2 regions of the Streptosporangium sp. NPDC020145 genome follow, and region 1 is predicted to be linked to the other one. Evidence: riboswitches for the same ligand, from Rfam matches in the RefSeq annotation. Region 1 holds a riboswitch; the other holds the start of a gene.

Evidence for each region. Region 1 has a riboswitch for glycine ahead of gcvT (glycine cleavage system aminomethyltransferase GcvT). Riboswitches for the same ligand answer to the same signal wherever they lie in the genome.
Region 2: linked by a shared signal. The riboswitch ahead of gcvP (aminomethyl-transferring glycine dehydrogenase) and the one ahead of gcvT (glycine cleavage system aminomethyltransferase GcvT) in region 1 are both predicted to bind glycine.

The regions. Positions count from the first base shown of each region.
Region 1 covers NZ_JBEXZT010000008.1:127,556-135,126, forward strand. Annotated here, with positions in the region: gene ABZ463_RS17355 (maleylpyruvate isomerase family mycothiol-dependent enzyme) at 1-561, opposite strand, end outside; gene ABZ463_RS17360 (alpha/beta hydrolase) at 638-1,477, opposite strand; gene ABZ463_RS17365 (TetR/AcrR family transcriptional regulator) at 1,474-2,079, opposite strand; gene ABZ463_RS17370 (hypothetical protein) at 2,191-2,943, opposite strand; glycine riboswitch at 3,083-3,181, shown strand; glycine riboswitch at 3,184-3,268, shown strand; gene gcvT (glycine cleavage system aminomethyltransferase GcvT) at 3,310-4,398, shown strand; gene gcvH (glycine cleavage system protein GcvH) at 4,395-4,784, shown strand; gene ABZ463_RS17385 (L-serine ammonia-lyase) at 4,870-6,246, shown strand; gene ABZ463_RS17390 (hypothetical protein) at 6,359-7,571, shown strand, end outside.
Region 2 covers NZ_JBEXZT010000022.1:27,910-35,480, reverse strand. Annotated here, with positions in the region: gene ABZ463_RS30605 (hypothetical protein) at 1-374, shown strand, start outside; gene ABZ463_RS30600 (hypothetical protein) at 392-1,174, opposite strand; gene gcvP (aminomethyl-transferring glycine dehydrogenase) at 1,256-4,111, opposite strand; glycine riboswitch at 4,271-4,362, opposite strand; gene ABZ463_RS30590 (MerR family transcriptional regulator) at 4,377-4,907, opposite strand; gene ABZ463_RS30585 (bifunctional nuclease family protein) at 5,142-5,612, opposite strand; gene ABZ463_RS30580 (MerR family transcriptional regulator) at 5,692-6,342, opposite strand; gene ABZ463_RS30575 (FHA domain-containing protein) at 6,369-6,881, opposite strand; gene ABZ463_RS30570 (mannose-1-phosphate guanyltransferase) at 7,128-7,571, opposite strand, start outside.

The DNA.
Region 1 (7,571 bases):
GTCCGCGCGCAGCGTCAGCGCCCACTCCCGGTCCCCGCAGCCCAGCACGACCGTACGGCCGACGCCCTGCTCCCGTTCGGGCCTGCCGCCGAAGTCGTGGGTGATGAAACCGAGCAGCTCGTCGACGCCGTCGGCCGCCGGCTCGGGGTCGACCGGGGTCGGCCCCCCGTCGATCAACTCGGCGTCGATCCGGTGGACGACCGTCTCGTGGGCCATCCTGCGGTACCAGAAGCCGACCGTCCGGTCCGGCGGGAACCAGGTGTGGGAGGGCGCGCCCGGCCCGCGCATGACGAGCTGGTCGAGCAGCGTCTCACGCTGGGAGAGGAACCAGTCCCTGAGCGCGGCGTCGCCGGGCAGCGGCGCCCGCTCGGCCTTCTGCGGGTCACGCCCGAGCCGCATGCACAGGACCTTGTGGTCGTAGACCCCTCCGACGTGGTGGAGCAGGTCACGGCCGGTCCAGCCGGGGCACGACGGCACCCGGGCGTCCAGCCCCCGCTCCGCGGCCGCGAGCAGGAGATCACCGTCGGCGCGGATCAGGTCGAGATAGCGAGTGTGATCCATGGGCGGCATCATGCCGTACGGCCCCGACGGTCCTCTCCCTGTTTTCCGCTCGGCCGGTGGACGCCGCGCCCCGGTGTCACCGGGCGTCGAGCACCTCGCGAAGCAGCTTCCCGAACTCGGCGGGGTGGGTGCTGAGCCCCGTGTGCCCGCCGGGGAAGTGGACCAGCTCCGTGCCGAACCGCTCTGCCAGGAGGGCCGCGGGACGGTAGGGCAGTTCGCCGTGGGAGTCCGCCCCGGCCGCGAGCACGAGCCGGTCCGACAGGGCCCGCAGCCGGTCCACGTCCGGGACGTGGGCCATGAAGCTCGGGATGACACGCCCGATGAAGTAGGGGGCGTCGGCCATCGACCGTTCGACGCGCGCGGCCGCCCTGGGGGACAGCTCGGCGGCGGGCCGCGCGCCGGCGCTCTCCCCCGGGCGCCTGAGACCGGCCGCGAGCACGGTCGCCGCGGCCATCGGCCCCTCCCGGTCGAAGGCCTCCCGGACACGGGCGAGCATCGCGCGGTGCTCGGCGGCGTCCGGCAGCACCTCGGCCAGCGGCGGCTCGTGCGCCACGACACGTGCGATCCGCCCGGGGTGGGCGGTGAGCAGGTGCATCGCGACGATCGCCCCCGAGCTGCAGCCCGCCACGCTGACGGGCTCCCCGGGGGAGAGCAGGTCGATCAGCCCGAGGGCGTCCTCGGCGTGCTGTTCCACCCGCTGGGGCGCCGCCGGGTCGTCCAGCGGGCTGTTGGACAGGCCGCGCGGGTCGTAGGTGACGACCGTGCGGTCGGCGGCCAGGTCGTCGACGATCTCCTCGAAGGAGGCGGCGCCGCCGGTGCCGCCGGGGATCAGCAGCAGGAGCGGCCCGCGCCCCCGCACCTCGTAGTACAGCTCGGCGCCGTCCACACGCAGGCGTCCGGTGGTCGTCTCGGTCATGTCCTGTCTCCTTCACCGTGTGGTTCGTGCTCGGCGGGCCAGCGCTCCAGGAGGGTGTGCAGGGCGTCGAGGCAGCGTGACCACGACTCCTCGGCCGGGCGCGAGTGCGCGAACCCGCCCGCCGCCTCAAGGCTGATGAAGCCGTGCAGCATGCTGCGCAGCAGCCGTACCGCGTCGGTCAGGTCGGGCTCCCCGAGGGCGTAGGCGCGCAACATGCCGTAGGTCAGCTCGATCGCGCGCCGCGGCCCGCGCGCCGCGGCCAGGAGCTCGGGGTCGATCTCCGTGGGGATCTGCGTCGCCATGTAGCGGCCCGGATGTTCGCGGGCGTAGTCCCGGTAGGCGGTCGCGTACGCGACCAGCGCGTCCCTGCCCGCCAGCCCCGCGGTGGCCTCCGCGATGCGGACGCTCTTCTCGTCGGCCGCCAGCAGGGCGATCCGGCCGCGCAGGTCCTCAAGGCCGCGAACGTGCGCGTAGAGGCTGGCGTCCTTCACCCCGAGCCGTCGTGCCACCGCCGACATGGTCAGCCGGTCGAACCCGACCTCGTCGGCCAGTTCGGCACCGGCGAGCGTCACCCGATCCGTCGTCAACCCGGCCCGCGCCATACGCGCCCCCCTCTCCTAGAGTCCCTAGAATGTAACTAATCCCATTAGCTTCTGTCTAATGAGATTAGTTTCACCGGGCGCGCGACAGTACGGCACGGCGGTTCACCGAGGTCAGCGGCGTGGCCGCAGGCGGGAGGAGGGCAGGTCGTGACGGCCGGAGACGAACTCCTGGAAGGCGATCTTGACCTTGATGGCCGGGCGACGCCAGCGCTCCTCACGGCGCTGCGCCCTGGCCAGTTTCCAGGGCCTCGGCCTTCGGGAGCCCGGGGCGAAGAACCAGTGGGCCCAGGGGGAGCCGGGCCGGGCCAGCCGCAGCGCCCCGACGATCAGCAGCAGCGGGACGAACAGACCGACCATGCCCGTCCAGATCTTCCCCTTCAGCAGGGTGACCACGGCGAGCATGAGATTGAGCACGAGGAAGCCGACCGCCAGCCACGTCCCCTGCGGCGTGCCGTCCGGCCGCTCCCAGCCCAGCGGGCGCAGGCCGAGCAGGAGCAGACCGGTGACGGCGATCGCGATGAACACCGCGTCGACCGACGTGCGGCCCTCCTCCTCCCAGTAGACGTCGTGCAGGTGCAGGATCAGCGCGAACTCGTCCAGGATGAGGGCGGCGCCCACCCCGAAGACGGCCGCGGTCAGGGCATACCACCCCTGGGATACGCCGGAGACGAGCAGGCCGGAGACCCCGCCGAGCATCGTCAGCACCACGCCGAACACCACATGGTGGATGTGCATGTCGCCGACGCTGACGTTGCCGAACCAGCCGATCTTGGCGCGGATGAGCCGGACGTTGATGCGGGTGAAGACGAAGGCGACGATCAGCGCGACGAAGAAACAGAAGAGCGGTAGCCGTCCTGTTTCCACGATTCGATGTTGGAACAAATCCCCCACTGCACCTTCAGGTTATGCGAGAGCCGTCATGATCACGCCTAACCGGACACTCTGTCCCGACCCGGGGATTTCGCTCGGCCCTCGCCTACGGTTAGGCTGGCCGGGACACCGACGAGCCCGCGCGGGAGAGCGTCCTGACATCCAGGCCAGGACCCCTGAAGGAGCAAGCCCTCCCCGCAAACCTCTCAAGGCAAAGGACCGCGTGGGTAGGTGCCTCTGGAAAGCAGGCCGTACGGCCTCGCCGAAGGTGAAAGTCCGGCAAAAATCGGGCGAAGCTCTCAGGCATCCATGACAGAGGGGGAGGATGCTTCTCATCCGACCCCTGTCTGAGGTGCGAACATGTCCCGACCCACGCCGCTGCGCGGTGTTCACGAGGCCCTCGGCGCGACGCTGACCGACTTCGCGGGCTGGCTGATGCCGCTGCGCTACGGAAGCGAGTCCGCCGAGCACAACGCGGTCCGCCAGGCGGCCGGCCTGTTCGACCTCTCCCACATGGGAGAGATCTTCGTGACGGGCCCGCAGGCAGGCGAGGCCCTCGACTACGCGCTCGTCGGTCACATCTCCGCCCTTGAGCCGGGACGCGCCCGCTACACGATGATCGTCGATCCCCAGGGCGGCGTGCTCGACGACCTGATCGTCTACCGCCTGGCCGACCAGGAGTTCATGGTCGTCGCCAACGCCTCCAACTACCCCCGGGTCGCCGCCGAGCTGACCGAGCGCGCCGGGGCCTTCGAGGCCGCGGTCGAGGACCGCTCCGAGCAGTACGCGCTGGTCGCGGTACAGGGGCCGCGCTCCCGCGAGATCCTGGGCGGGCTCACCGACGCCGACCTCGACGGCCTGAAGTACTACGCGGGCCTTCCCGCGACCGTCGCCGGGCTCTCCGCCCTCGTCGCCCGCACCGGCTACACCGGCGAGGACGGCTTCGAGCTGTTCGTCGCCGCCGACGACGCCGAGCCGCTGTGGGCCGCGCTCACCAAGGCGGGCGAGCCGTACGGCCTGCTGCCCGCCGGGCTTTCGGCGCGTGACACCCTCCGTCTTGAGGCGGGGATGCCGCTGTACGGCAACGAGCTCTCCGCTGATCTCACCCCGTTCGACGCGGGGCTCGGCCGTGTGGTGAGGTTTGACAAACCAGGCGACTTCGTCGGCAGGGCCGCCCTTGAGCCGCTCAAGGACGTCCCCCCGGCCCGCCGCCTGGTGGGACTGATCGCGACCGGCCGCAGGGTGCCCCGCCACGGGTATCCGGTGGTCTCCGGCGACGGCGTCGTCGTCGGAGAGGTGACCAGCGGAGCGCCTTCCCAGACCCTGGGCAGGCCGATCGCCATGGCCTACGTGGACAACGGAACGTCCGCTGGACTGGCCGTGGACATCCGGGGCAGTCACGAGCCGGTCGAGGTCGTTGAGCTGCCTTTCTACAGGAGGAAAAAGTGAGTGACATTCCCGAGGAGCTGCACTACACCAAGGAGCACGAGTGGATCTCGGGCATAGACGACGGCCTGACCCTGACCGTCGGCATCACCGCCTACGCCGCCAACGCCCTCGGTGACGTGGTCTTCGTCCAGTTGCCCGAGGCCGGTTCCTCGCTCACCGCGGGTGAGGCGGTCGGCGAGGTCGAGTCGACCAAGTCGGTGAGCGACATCTTCGCGCCGGTCGGCGGTGAGGTCGTCGAGGTCAACGAGGCCGTCGTCGACGACCCCTCGCTGGTCAACAGTGACCCCTATGGCGACGGCTGGCTGTTCCGCGTCCGGCTTGAGGGTGACCCGGAGGACCTGCTGTCCCCCGAGGAGTACACGGCACTCACTTCGGGCGAATCCTGAAATATCTAATCTTGCGTCGTGATCACGCGCGTCCACCGGCGCGCGTGATCACGACCGCGGGACAGCGCAAAGGCAGGGCAGATCAATGGCGATCAGCGTCTTCGACCTCTTCAAGATCGGTATCGGCCCGTCCAGCTCGCACACCGGCGGCCCGATGGCCGCCGCCCACAGGTTCGCCAGAGGGCTCGACCACGACGGCCTGCTCGACAAGACCACCCGGGTCGAGGTCATCCTCTACGGCTCACTCGGCCTGACCGGCAAGGGCCACGGCAGCGACAAGGCCGTCCTTCTCGGCCTGACCGGCGACAAACCCGAACTCGTCGACGTCGACACCGTCGACGAACGGCTGGCCGCCATGCGCGCCTCGGGAACGATCCGGTTGTACGGCTCCCGCGAGATCCCGTTCGTGGTCGGTGAGCATCTCGTCTTCGAACGCAAGATCTCCCTGCCGCACCACCCGAACGGCATGCGGTTCACCGCCTTCGGGGAGACCGGCGACGTCCTGCGGGAGAAGGTCTACTACTCGGTCGGCGGCGGCTTCGTGGTCGACGAGAACGCCACCGGCGCCGACCGCATCAAACCGGACGACACCGTCCTGCCGTACCCCTTCACCACGGCGGCCGAACTGCTCGGCCACTGCACGGAGACGGGTCTTTCCGTCTCGGGGCTGATGCTGGAGAACGAGAAGGCCTTCGGCCTGTCCGAGCGGGAGATCCGCGACCGGCTGCTGAACCTGTGGCGCGTCATGAGCGAGTGCGTCGGGCGCGGCATCGCCAAGGAGGGCGTGCTGCCCGGCGGCCTGAAGGTCAGGCGCAGAGCCCACCAGCTCCACCGGAGGCTGCAGAGCGAGGCCGCGGAGAAGGACCCGCTGCACGCGATGGACTGGGTCTCGCTGTTCGCCCTCGCGGTGAACGAGGAGAACGCCGCGGGCGGGCGGGTCGTCACGGCACCGACGAACGGCGCGGCGGGCATCGTCCCGGCCGTGCTCACCTACTACGACCGGTTCGTCCCGAACTCCGACGACGACGGGGTGGTGCGCTTCCTGCTCACCGCGGGGGCGATCGGCGTGCTGTTCAAGGAGAACGCCTCCATCTCCGGCGCCGAGGTCGGCTGCCAGGGCGAGGTCGGCTCCGCCTGCTCGATGGCGGCGGCCGGGCTGACCGAGGCGCTCGGCGGCACCCCCGAGCAGGTGGAGAACGCCGCCGAGATCGGCATCGAGCACAACCTGGGGCTGACCTGCGACCCGATCGGCGGCCTGGTGCAGATCCCGTGCATCGAGCGCAACGCGGTGGCCTCGATCAAGGCCATCACCGCGGCCAGGATCGCGCTGCGCGGCGACGGCCGCCACTTCGTCTCCCTGGACAAGGCGATCAAGACGATGCGTGACACCGGCCGCGACATGCTCGACAAGTACAAGGAGACGAGCAGGGGCGGCCTGGCGGTGAACGTCATCGAATGCTGACCCGACCTCCCGGCAAACACGCCAAACTCCACGAACTTTGACATCTCACCCGGCCACTCGCCGTAGCGCCCCTATGCTGGGTGCCGCTGTCACCGAGAGTCGGGAGGACGTCGTGCCGACGAAGGTCTCACAGCCGGAGAAGACACGTCCGGGAGGCCGGGCCCGCCACCGCGCGTCCGCCCTCCCCGGCGACCACCGTGACCACAGCGGCTCCCCGGGCTCCCGTGGTTCCCGTGGCTCTCACTGGTTCTTCGCGCTGGCCCTGCTCGCCGGGATCGGGGTGCGCGCGCTGGCCGTGCTCGGTTACCGGCCCACGCTGTGGTTCTGGGCCGACTCCTTCGTCTACCTCGGCGCCGGACTCGACCCCCGGCCGATGGAGTCCCGCCCCTCCGGCTACTCCCTGCTGTTGTGGGCGCTGCGCCCGCTGTCCAGCGTCCAGGCGGTCGTGGTGATCCAGCACCTGCTCGGGCTCGCCACGGCGTTGTGCGTCTACCTTCTGCTGCGCCGCCGGGGAGGGCTGCCGGGGTGGGGGGCGACGCTGATCACGCTCCCCGTGCTGCTCGACGTCCACCAGGTCCAGCTCGAACACCTCGTCATGGCGGACCTGCCGATGGAGTTCCTCGTGGTCGCGGCGGTCACGCTGGTGATGTGGCGGCGGCGCCCACCTGCGTGGGCGGCGCTGCTCGCCGGGCTCCTGCTCGCGGCGGCGACCGTGACCAGGACGATCGGGCTGCCGCTGGCCCTCGTGGTACTGGTGTGCATGGTGATCGGACGGTCCGGATGGCGGGCGGTCACGGCCACCGCGCTGGCCTGCGCGATCGGCCTGGGCGGCTACGCGGCCTGGTTCGCCTCCGAGTACGGCAACTACGGCCTGACCAGGGGAAACGCCTTCCTCTGGGCGCGCACCATGACCTTCGCCGACTGCGCCAGGATCAAACCCGCCGGTCCCGAGGCCGCGCTGTGCCCGACCGTCCCCGTCGCCGAGCGCAAGGCCCCGCCCGTCTACATCTGGGACGCCTCCTCGCCCCTGAACAAGGTCAAGGGAACCTGGGCCGAGCGTGACAGGCTCGCGGGCGCCTTCGCGGCCCAGGCCATCAGGGCGCAGCCGCTCGACTTCCTCACCGCGGGCCTCACCGACGTGGCCCATGTCTTCGACTGGGAACGCAGGGTCTACCCGACCCCCGGCCCGCAGAGCGCCTACGTCTTCCCCGCCGTCGCCAGGCCCTTCCCCACCGGCGCCGCCTCCCAGGGCAGGACCGCCGAGGAGCTGACCGTCGCCTACCAGGGCGCCTCCGGCGAGACCCGTCTCGTCGAGCCGTACGCGG
Region 2 (7,571 bases), on a different contig from region 1:
ATCATCACGATATCCGACAGGACGTACGGGCGACCATCGGGGCCCGCCGTGACCTCGGCCCCGAGTACGAGGCCGCGCTCGTCGAGTCCTTCGTCGAACGCCTCGACTCGACGATCGCCGCCAGGGTGCGGGCGGAGCTGCAGGCCACGGGTTATCACCCCCAGCAGCACTATCCGCACCCCCAGGGTCCTCCCCCCGCGCCGCGGCGCAAGGGGAACGGCACCGTCCCGATCGCGCTCGGCTCGCTGGGGCTGGCCATCCCGCTGACCGCCGTCGCCGCCGAGGGCGGGACCGTGGGGATCCTGGTCGCCTGGGGCGGCATCGTGGTGATCAACATCGCCCACGCCCTCGGCGGGCTGCGCCACCGCGACTGAAGAGCGGGGCCGGAGACTCAGGCGTCCCGGTTGCGTCGCAGCCTGACCTCCTCGGCCAGTTCCTCGTCCGCGCTGTCCAGGCCGTAACGCCACACCCGCTCGGCGTCCTCGTCACGCCCTCTGAGCGGCAGCGTGCGGGCCAGCAGCTCGATGGCCAGCGCCCCGGTCTCGGCGTCGCCGCCCTCCTCCACCGCCCCGGTGAGCTCGGCGCAGGCCAGTTCGAGATGGGCGATGCCGAGCAGCACCCGCAGCCTCGCCGTCTCCACGACGTCCGGCACGGACAGCGCCTCGACGAGCACTCCCGCCGCCTCGGCCGCCTCCCCCTCCTGAAGGAGGATCTCGGCCAGCCGCTGGGCGGCGAGGGAGGAGATCTCCGGCTCTCCGGTCGCCAGCGCGGCCCTCAGGGCCTCCTCCGCCTCCACGGGGCCCACGGCGAGCCTGGCCAGGCCCATGTGCGCCAGCGGAGCGCAGGCGGCGTTCCCGGTGCCCAGCGCGGCCTGCCAGGCCGCCCGCGCCTGGTCGGGCAGGTCGTCGCGCTCGAAGCTCCTGGCGAGCAGGCAGGCGGCCTGCCCGGCGAACTCGGGATGGCCGGTGGCCAGCGCGGCACGGGCCGCCGCCCTGGCGTCGGCCGCGTCCCCCCGCTCCTCGAGCACCACCGCCAGCCCGACCGCCGCCTGCGCGCGGTCGGGCCCCTCGGGGTCCGCGGCCAGCTCCGCGAAAATCACCGCGGCGCCGTCCAGGTCACCGTCCTCGGCCAGCCGCCGCGCGGTCTCCAGCGGTCGGGTGTCCACCTCTGGCATGCAGGGTCCCTCCGGGTAAGGAATCGCCCCGGGCCCGGTGGCCCGGAGCCCTGTCCACGAGGTGGATCTTAACGGTGCGAATCAGTCCTCGTAGGCCTCAAGCGGAGGGCAGGCGCACACCAGATTGCGGTCGCCGTACGTCTGGTCGATCCGGCGGACCGGCGACCAGTACTTGGCCTCGCGCACCGACGGCAGCGGGTAGGCCGCCTCGGCCCGCGAGTAGGCGTGCTCCCAGTCGTCGGCCAGCAGGCAGGCGGCCGTGTGCGGGGCGTTGCGCAGCGGGTTGTCGGTCTTGTCGTAGGCGCCGGAGGCGACCTTCTCGATCTCCCCCCTGATCGCGATCATCGCCTCGCAGAACCGGTCGAGCTCGGCCAGGTCCTCGCTCTCGGTCGGCTCGATCATCAGCGTACCGGCCACCGGGAAGGACATGGTGGGAGCGTGGAAGCCGTAGTCGACCAGGCGCTTGGCCACGTCGTCCACGGTCACACCGGTCTCCTTGGTGATCTGGCGCAGGTCCACGATGCACTCGTGGGCGACCAGGCCGCCCCGGCCGGTGTAGAGGACGGGGTAGTGCGGGGCGAGCCTGCGGGCCAGGTAGTTGGCCGACAGGATGGCCTGCTCGGTGGCCGCCTTGAGCCCGTCTGCGCCCATCATCCTGACGTAGGCCCAGGAGATGGGCAGGATGCCCGCCGAACCGTACGGCGCGGCGGAGACGGGACCGACCGGCGAGTCGTCGCGCAGCGGGTGACCGGGCAGGTAGCCGGCGAGGTGGGCGCGGACCGCGACGGGGCCGACGCCGGGGCCGCCGCCGCCGTGCGGGATGCAGAAGGTCTTGTGCAGGTTCAGGTGGGAGACGTCCGCCCCGAACTCGCCCGGCTTGGCCAGGCCGACCAGGGCGTTGAGGTTGGCGCCGTCGACGTAGACCTGGCCGCCCGCCTCGTGCACCCGCTCGCAGATCTGGGTGATGGTCTCCTCGTAGACGCCGTGCGTCGAGGGGTAGGTCACCATGATCGCGGCGAGCCGGTCGCGGTGCTTGCCGAGCTTGGCGTCGAGGTCGGCGAGGTCCACGTTGCCGTTGTCGTCGCAGGCGACCACGACGACCCGCATACCGGCCATGACCGCGCTGGCGGCGTTGGTGCCGTGCGCGGAGGAGGGGATCAGGCAGACGTCGCGATGGGCCTCGCCGCGGGCGTGGTGGTAGGCGCGGATCGCCAGCAGCCCGGCGAATTCACCCTGGGAGCCCGCGTTCGGCTGGATGGAGACCGCGTCGTAGCCGGTGACCTCGGCCAGCCAGCCCTCAAGCTCCCGCACCAGCTCCGTGTAGCCCTCGGCCTGCTCCGCGGGGGCGTAGGGGTGCAGCCCGGCGAACTCGGGCCAGGTGATCGGCTCCATCTCGGTGGTCGCGTTGAGCTTCATGGTGCACGAGCCGAGCGGGATCATCGACCGGTCGAGCGCGACGTCCTTGTCCTGGAGCCTGCGCAGGTAGCGCAGCATGGCCGTCTCCGACCTGTGGCTGTGGAAGACCGGGTGGGTCAGGTAGTCGCCGGTGCGCGCCAGCCCCTCGGGCAGCGCGTCGTGCGCCGCGGCGTCCAGGTCGGTCAGTACGGCGCCGCTGACCTCGAAGGCGGCCAGGACCTGCTCCAGGTGGAGCTGCTCGGTCCGCTCGTCGCAGGTGACGCCGACGTGGTCGGCGTCGACCAGGCGCAGGTTGACGCCGTTGTCGCGGGCCGCGGCCACGATCCGGGTGGCGCGGCCGGGCACCCGGGCGAGCACGGTGTCGAAGAAGGCGTCGTGGACGACCTCGACGCCTCCGTGGCGCAGGCCCGCGGCCAGCACGACGGCGTGCCGGTGGACGCGCCTGGCGATCCTGCGAAGGCCCTCGGGGCCGTGGTAGACGGCGTACATGCCCGCGATGACCGCGAGCAGCACCTGCGCGGTGCAGATGTTGCTGGTCGCCTTCTCCCTGCGGATGTGCTGCTCACGGGTCTGCAGCGCCAGGCGGTAGGCGGGGCGGCCGTCGGCGTCCTGGGAGACGCCGACCAGGCGGCCGGGCATCTGCCGCTGCAGGCCGTCGCGGACGGCCATGTAGGCGGCGTGCGGGCCGCCGAAGCCCAGCGGGACGCCGAAGCGCTGCGAGGAGCCGATCGCGATGTCGGCGCCGAGCTCGCCGGGGGCGGCCAGCAGGGTCAGGGCCAGCAGGTCGGCGGCGGCCACCACCTGGGCGCCGCGCGCGTGGGCGGCCTCGGCGACGGCGCGGAAGTCCCTGATCTCGCCGTCGGCCCCGGGGTACTGCACGAGCACGCCGAAACAGTCGGGAAGGGCCTCGGTGAAGTCGCTCTCGACCAGCTCGATGCCGAGCGGCTCGGCCCTGGTGCGCAGCACGGCCTTGGTCTGCGGCAGCGAGCCGGCGTCGACGACGAACACGTTCGAGGAGCCGCGCACCGCCCTGCGGGCCAGCGTCATCGCCTCGGCGGCGGCGGTGGCCTCGTCCAGCAGGGAGGCGCCCGCCACGTCGAGACCGGTCAGGTCGGAGACGACCGTCTGGAAGTTGAGCAGGGCCTCAAGGCGCCCCTGGGAGATCTCGGGCTGGTAGGGCGTGTAGGCGGTGTACCAGCCGGGGTTCTCCAGGAGGTTGCGGCGGATGACCGCCGGGGTGATCGTGTCGTGGTAGCCCAGGCCGATCATCGAGGTGAGCACGGTGTTACGCCCGGCGAGGGCGCGCAGCTCGGCGATGGCCTCCGTCTCGCTCGCGGCGGGCGGGAGGTTGAGCCTGTCCTTCGCCCTGATGGCCTCGGGGACGGCCACCGCGACCAGGTCGGCGGTCGAGGCGAATCCGACCGCCTCGAGCATGCGGGTCTGGTCGGCGTCCGCGGGCCCGATGTGACGGGTGGCGAACGGCGGGGGGGTCAGCTCGCTGAGCGGTGACAGGTCGGTCATGGGAAGCCTCCCGAGACGTTGGAGACCGGCGCTGGGCGCGGGCGTATGCCGGATCTCCCCCTCTGTCATCGCGACCTGAGAGTTTCACCTTCCGGTGCGTGGAAGGCTTTCCCCGTCGGTGAGACGCGCCTGGCGGGCGTGCCTGCTTTCCAGAGTCGCCTCGCCCACGCGGTACCGGGTGCCTGAGAGATTCCGGGGAGGTTGCTCCTTCGGCGCCCCGATCATGCCGGGGTCTCTCCCGCGCAGAGTCAGCAGCGAGACAACCTTACCCGGTGCGGCGAGCCCGGCGACGACGGGCCAGCTCATCCGCGTGGTGATCGCCTAAAGGGCTCTGGCCGGACTCCGCGCGCTCTCCGGGCAGGTCGGCCAGGGAGCCCTCCACCTCCTGCCAGACGCGGCCGAGGGCTATGCCGAAGACACCCTGCCCTCCCTGGAGCAGGTCGATGACCTCGTCGGGTGAGGTGCACTCGTACACGCTCACCCCGTCGCTCATGAGGGTGATCTGGGCCAGGTCGTTGACGCCGCGGTCGCGCAGGTGCTGGACGGCGATGCGGATCTGCTGGAGGGACACACCCGTGTCGAGCAGCCGTTTGACGACCTTGAGCACCAGGATGTCGCGGAAGCCGTACAGGCGCTGGGAACCCGAACCGTGAGCGGCCCTGACCGTGGGCTCGACCAGACCGGTGCGCGCCCAGTAGTCCAGCTGCCGATAGGTGATGTCGGCCGCGGCACAGGCGGTGGGACCGCGGTATCCGATGTCGGCGGGCAGTTTCACCGGCTGCCCGTCGAACAGCAGGCCCTCTTCGCCCGCACGCTGACGTGCCTCCCCGCGCCGTTCCGGGTCATCCTGGTCGGCGTTTCTACCCTCGCCGCTGCTGACCGCCACGCGGACCTCCGGCTTTCTCTCATCCCGCGGCCTGATCTGGGGGTTTGCGCACAGCCGCGGGTTTCACTTGCACCGTAGGACTGGGGCCAAGATCAGTCAACGACCCTCCCCGGCGCGTCGTGAAGCGTAAATGCACCGAAATACCTACCCCGCGCGACCGAAGTCCTCGGGCGTGATCGTGTCAAGGAACTCCCTGAACTTCTCCACCTCGTCCTCCTGGTCGTCGGGAATGATCACCCCCGCCTCCCTGACGATGTCCTCACTGGCGAAGATACGGGCTCCCGTACGCAACGCCAGGGCTATGGAGTCCGAAGGACGGGCGCTCACCTCGACCCCGTTGGAGAACACGAGATCGGCGAAGAAGATCCCATCACGGAGTGCGACGATGTTCACGGTGCTCAGCCGGACGCCGAGCGCGTCGAGCACGTCGCGGAAGAGGTCATGGGTGAGTGGCCGGGGTGGCGGCTCTTCGGCCTGGGCCATCGCGATCGCCGTCGCCTCGGTCATGCCGATCCAGATCGGCAGGTACCGCTCCCCATGTGCCTCCTTCAGCAGGACAATAGGCTGGTTTGAGGGCATCTCAACCCGAACGCCCACGACCTCCATCTGCAACACGGGCTGCTCCGTCTTCGCTGGATTATGACCGGTTTGTTCAACGTAACACTCGTGAGGGGACGAGTGCCTGGTCAGGTTCTCACCGGCCCAAGCCCCCACGCACGGCGGAACGCAGGAGCGAGGCGTGCAATTCCAGCAGAAGACCAGAAATCTCCTTGGCGGTCTCGTCGGCCCGGTCGATGGCCCCCGGGCCTCGGCGGCGAAGCAACGGCGCGATGGCCTGTTCGACGAGGGTGGCCTCCCGCTCGGCCGCGGCCTTGACGACCCGCAGGTGGCGTGCCCTGAGCCCGAAGGCGGCCAGTGCCCCCACGCTGCGGGCCACGGCCAGCGCCTCGGCGTCGTAGTGGCGGGCGACCGCGGCGAGCAGGCCGAAGTCCTCAAGCTCGGTGAGGGTCTCCTCGTCGAGCTCGGCGGCGGCGAGCAGTTCCTTGCGGGTGAGACGAACCTCCGGCGGCGCCTCGCCGGGAAGGGCCCGCGGAGGGGTGACCGGCCGGTCCTCGCGGTCCGCGGCCTCGAGCCGGTCCTTGATCACACGCAGCGGCAGGTAACGGTCGCGCTGCTCGCCGAGGATGTAACGCAGCCGCTCGACGTCGGCGTAACTGAACTTCCGGTAGCCGGAGGGACTGCGCTCCGGCTCGATCAACCCCTCGCCCTCCAGGAAACGGATCTTGGAGATGCTGACGTCGGGGAACTCGCCCTGCAACAGGGCGAGCACCTCCCCGATGCTCATGTGCGAACGAGCCGCCTGGGAGCTCATCATCCTCCAGCGGCGCCACGGGTGAGGAAGACCAGGCGGAACTTGCCGATCTGCACCTCGTCGCCGCCGTAGAGCGGGACCTCCTCGATCCGCTCACGGTTGACGTAGGTGCCGTTGAGGCTGCCGACGTCACGGACGGTGAACACCCCTCCGCCGCGCCGGTAGAACTCGACGTGACGCCGCGAGACGGTGATGTCGTCCAGGAAGATGTCACTCTCGGGGTGACGGCCGACCGTGGTCAGGTCGCTGTCCAGCAGGAAGCGGCTGCCCGCGTTGGGACCACGCATGGCGACGAGCAGCGCGGCGCCCGGAGGCAGTTGCTCGACGGCCTGCCGCTCGGCGAGAAGCGTCTCTCCCGTCTCCGCCTCGTAGGCCTCGATCCCGGACAGGGAGATCGTCGACGTACTGTCCCCCGGGGAGTCGAACCTGGTCAGCGGCGACCCGCATCGTGAACAGAAACGGGCGTCCTCAGGGTTGGCATGACCGCACTGCGTGCAGTAGACGCTCGGCATCGATCGGCTCGGCCTCCTACCGCGAGGACGCGGCAACGGTTCTCGGTACGCGCGCCTCGCTTCATCGCTTCTCAAGTATTTGCTCAGACTGCGAATGCCGCAACATACACCGAATAGCGAGAAAGATCAAGTCCGACGCTCGAGGACGGGTTCGGTCGAGGACAAAGTTACCGCCGGGCGGCGCCCCGGTCCATGCCGCCGCGCTGGGTTTTCGCGCTCTCCGGGCCGGGGATCCCAGGGGAGACCTCAGGTCGCCGCCGCCCCCTCCACGACCCTGGCCCAGTGCTCGATCAGGCTCTGCGCCGAGTCGACGTCCCCCGCCTCCGCCCACAGGTGGGTCACCGCCTCGGCCGGGTCCGGCAGCACCAGCGCCCAGCTGCCGTCCTGCGCCACGACGCGCACCCCGTCGGTCGTGTCTATCCGGTACAGCTCGGCGGCCTCGATGACCGAGCGCATCACCACGCCCTTGGCGGCCCACGGCGTGGGGACCGTACGGCGCAGCAACCGGGCCTGCGGGATCCTGGCGTCGATCTGGCTGAGCGAAAGGCGGGTCCTGGCGACCAGGCCGAGCAGCCGCAGGAACACCGCCAGGCCGTCGACCGTCGGGCCGAACTCGGGCACCACGAAGCCGCCCCGCCCGTCCGCGGCGAAGACCATGCCCTCCGCCCTGGCCGCGGTGGTCAGCGCGTC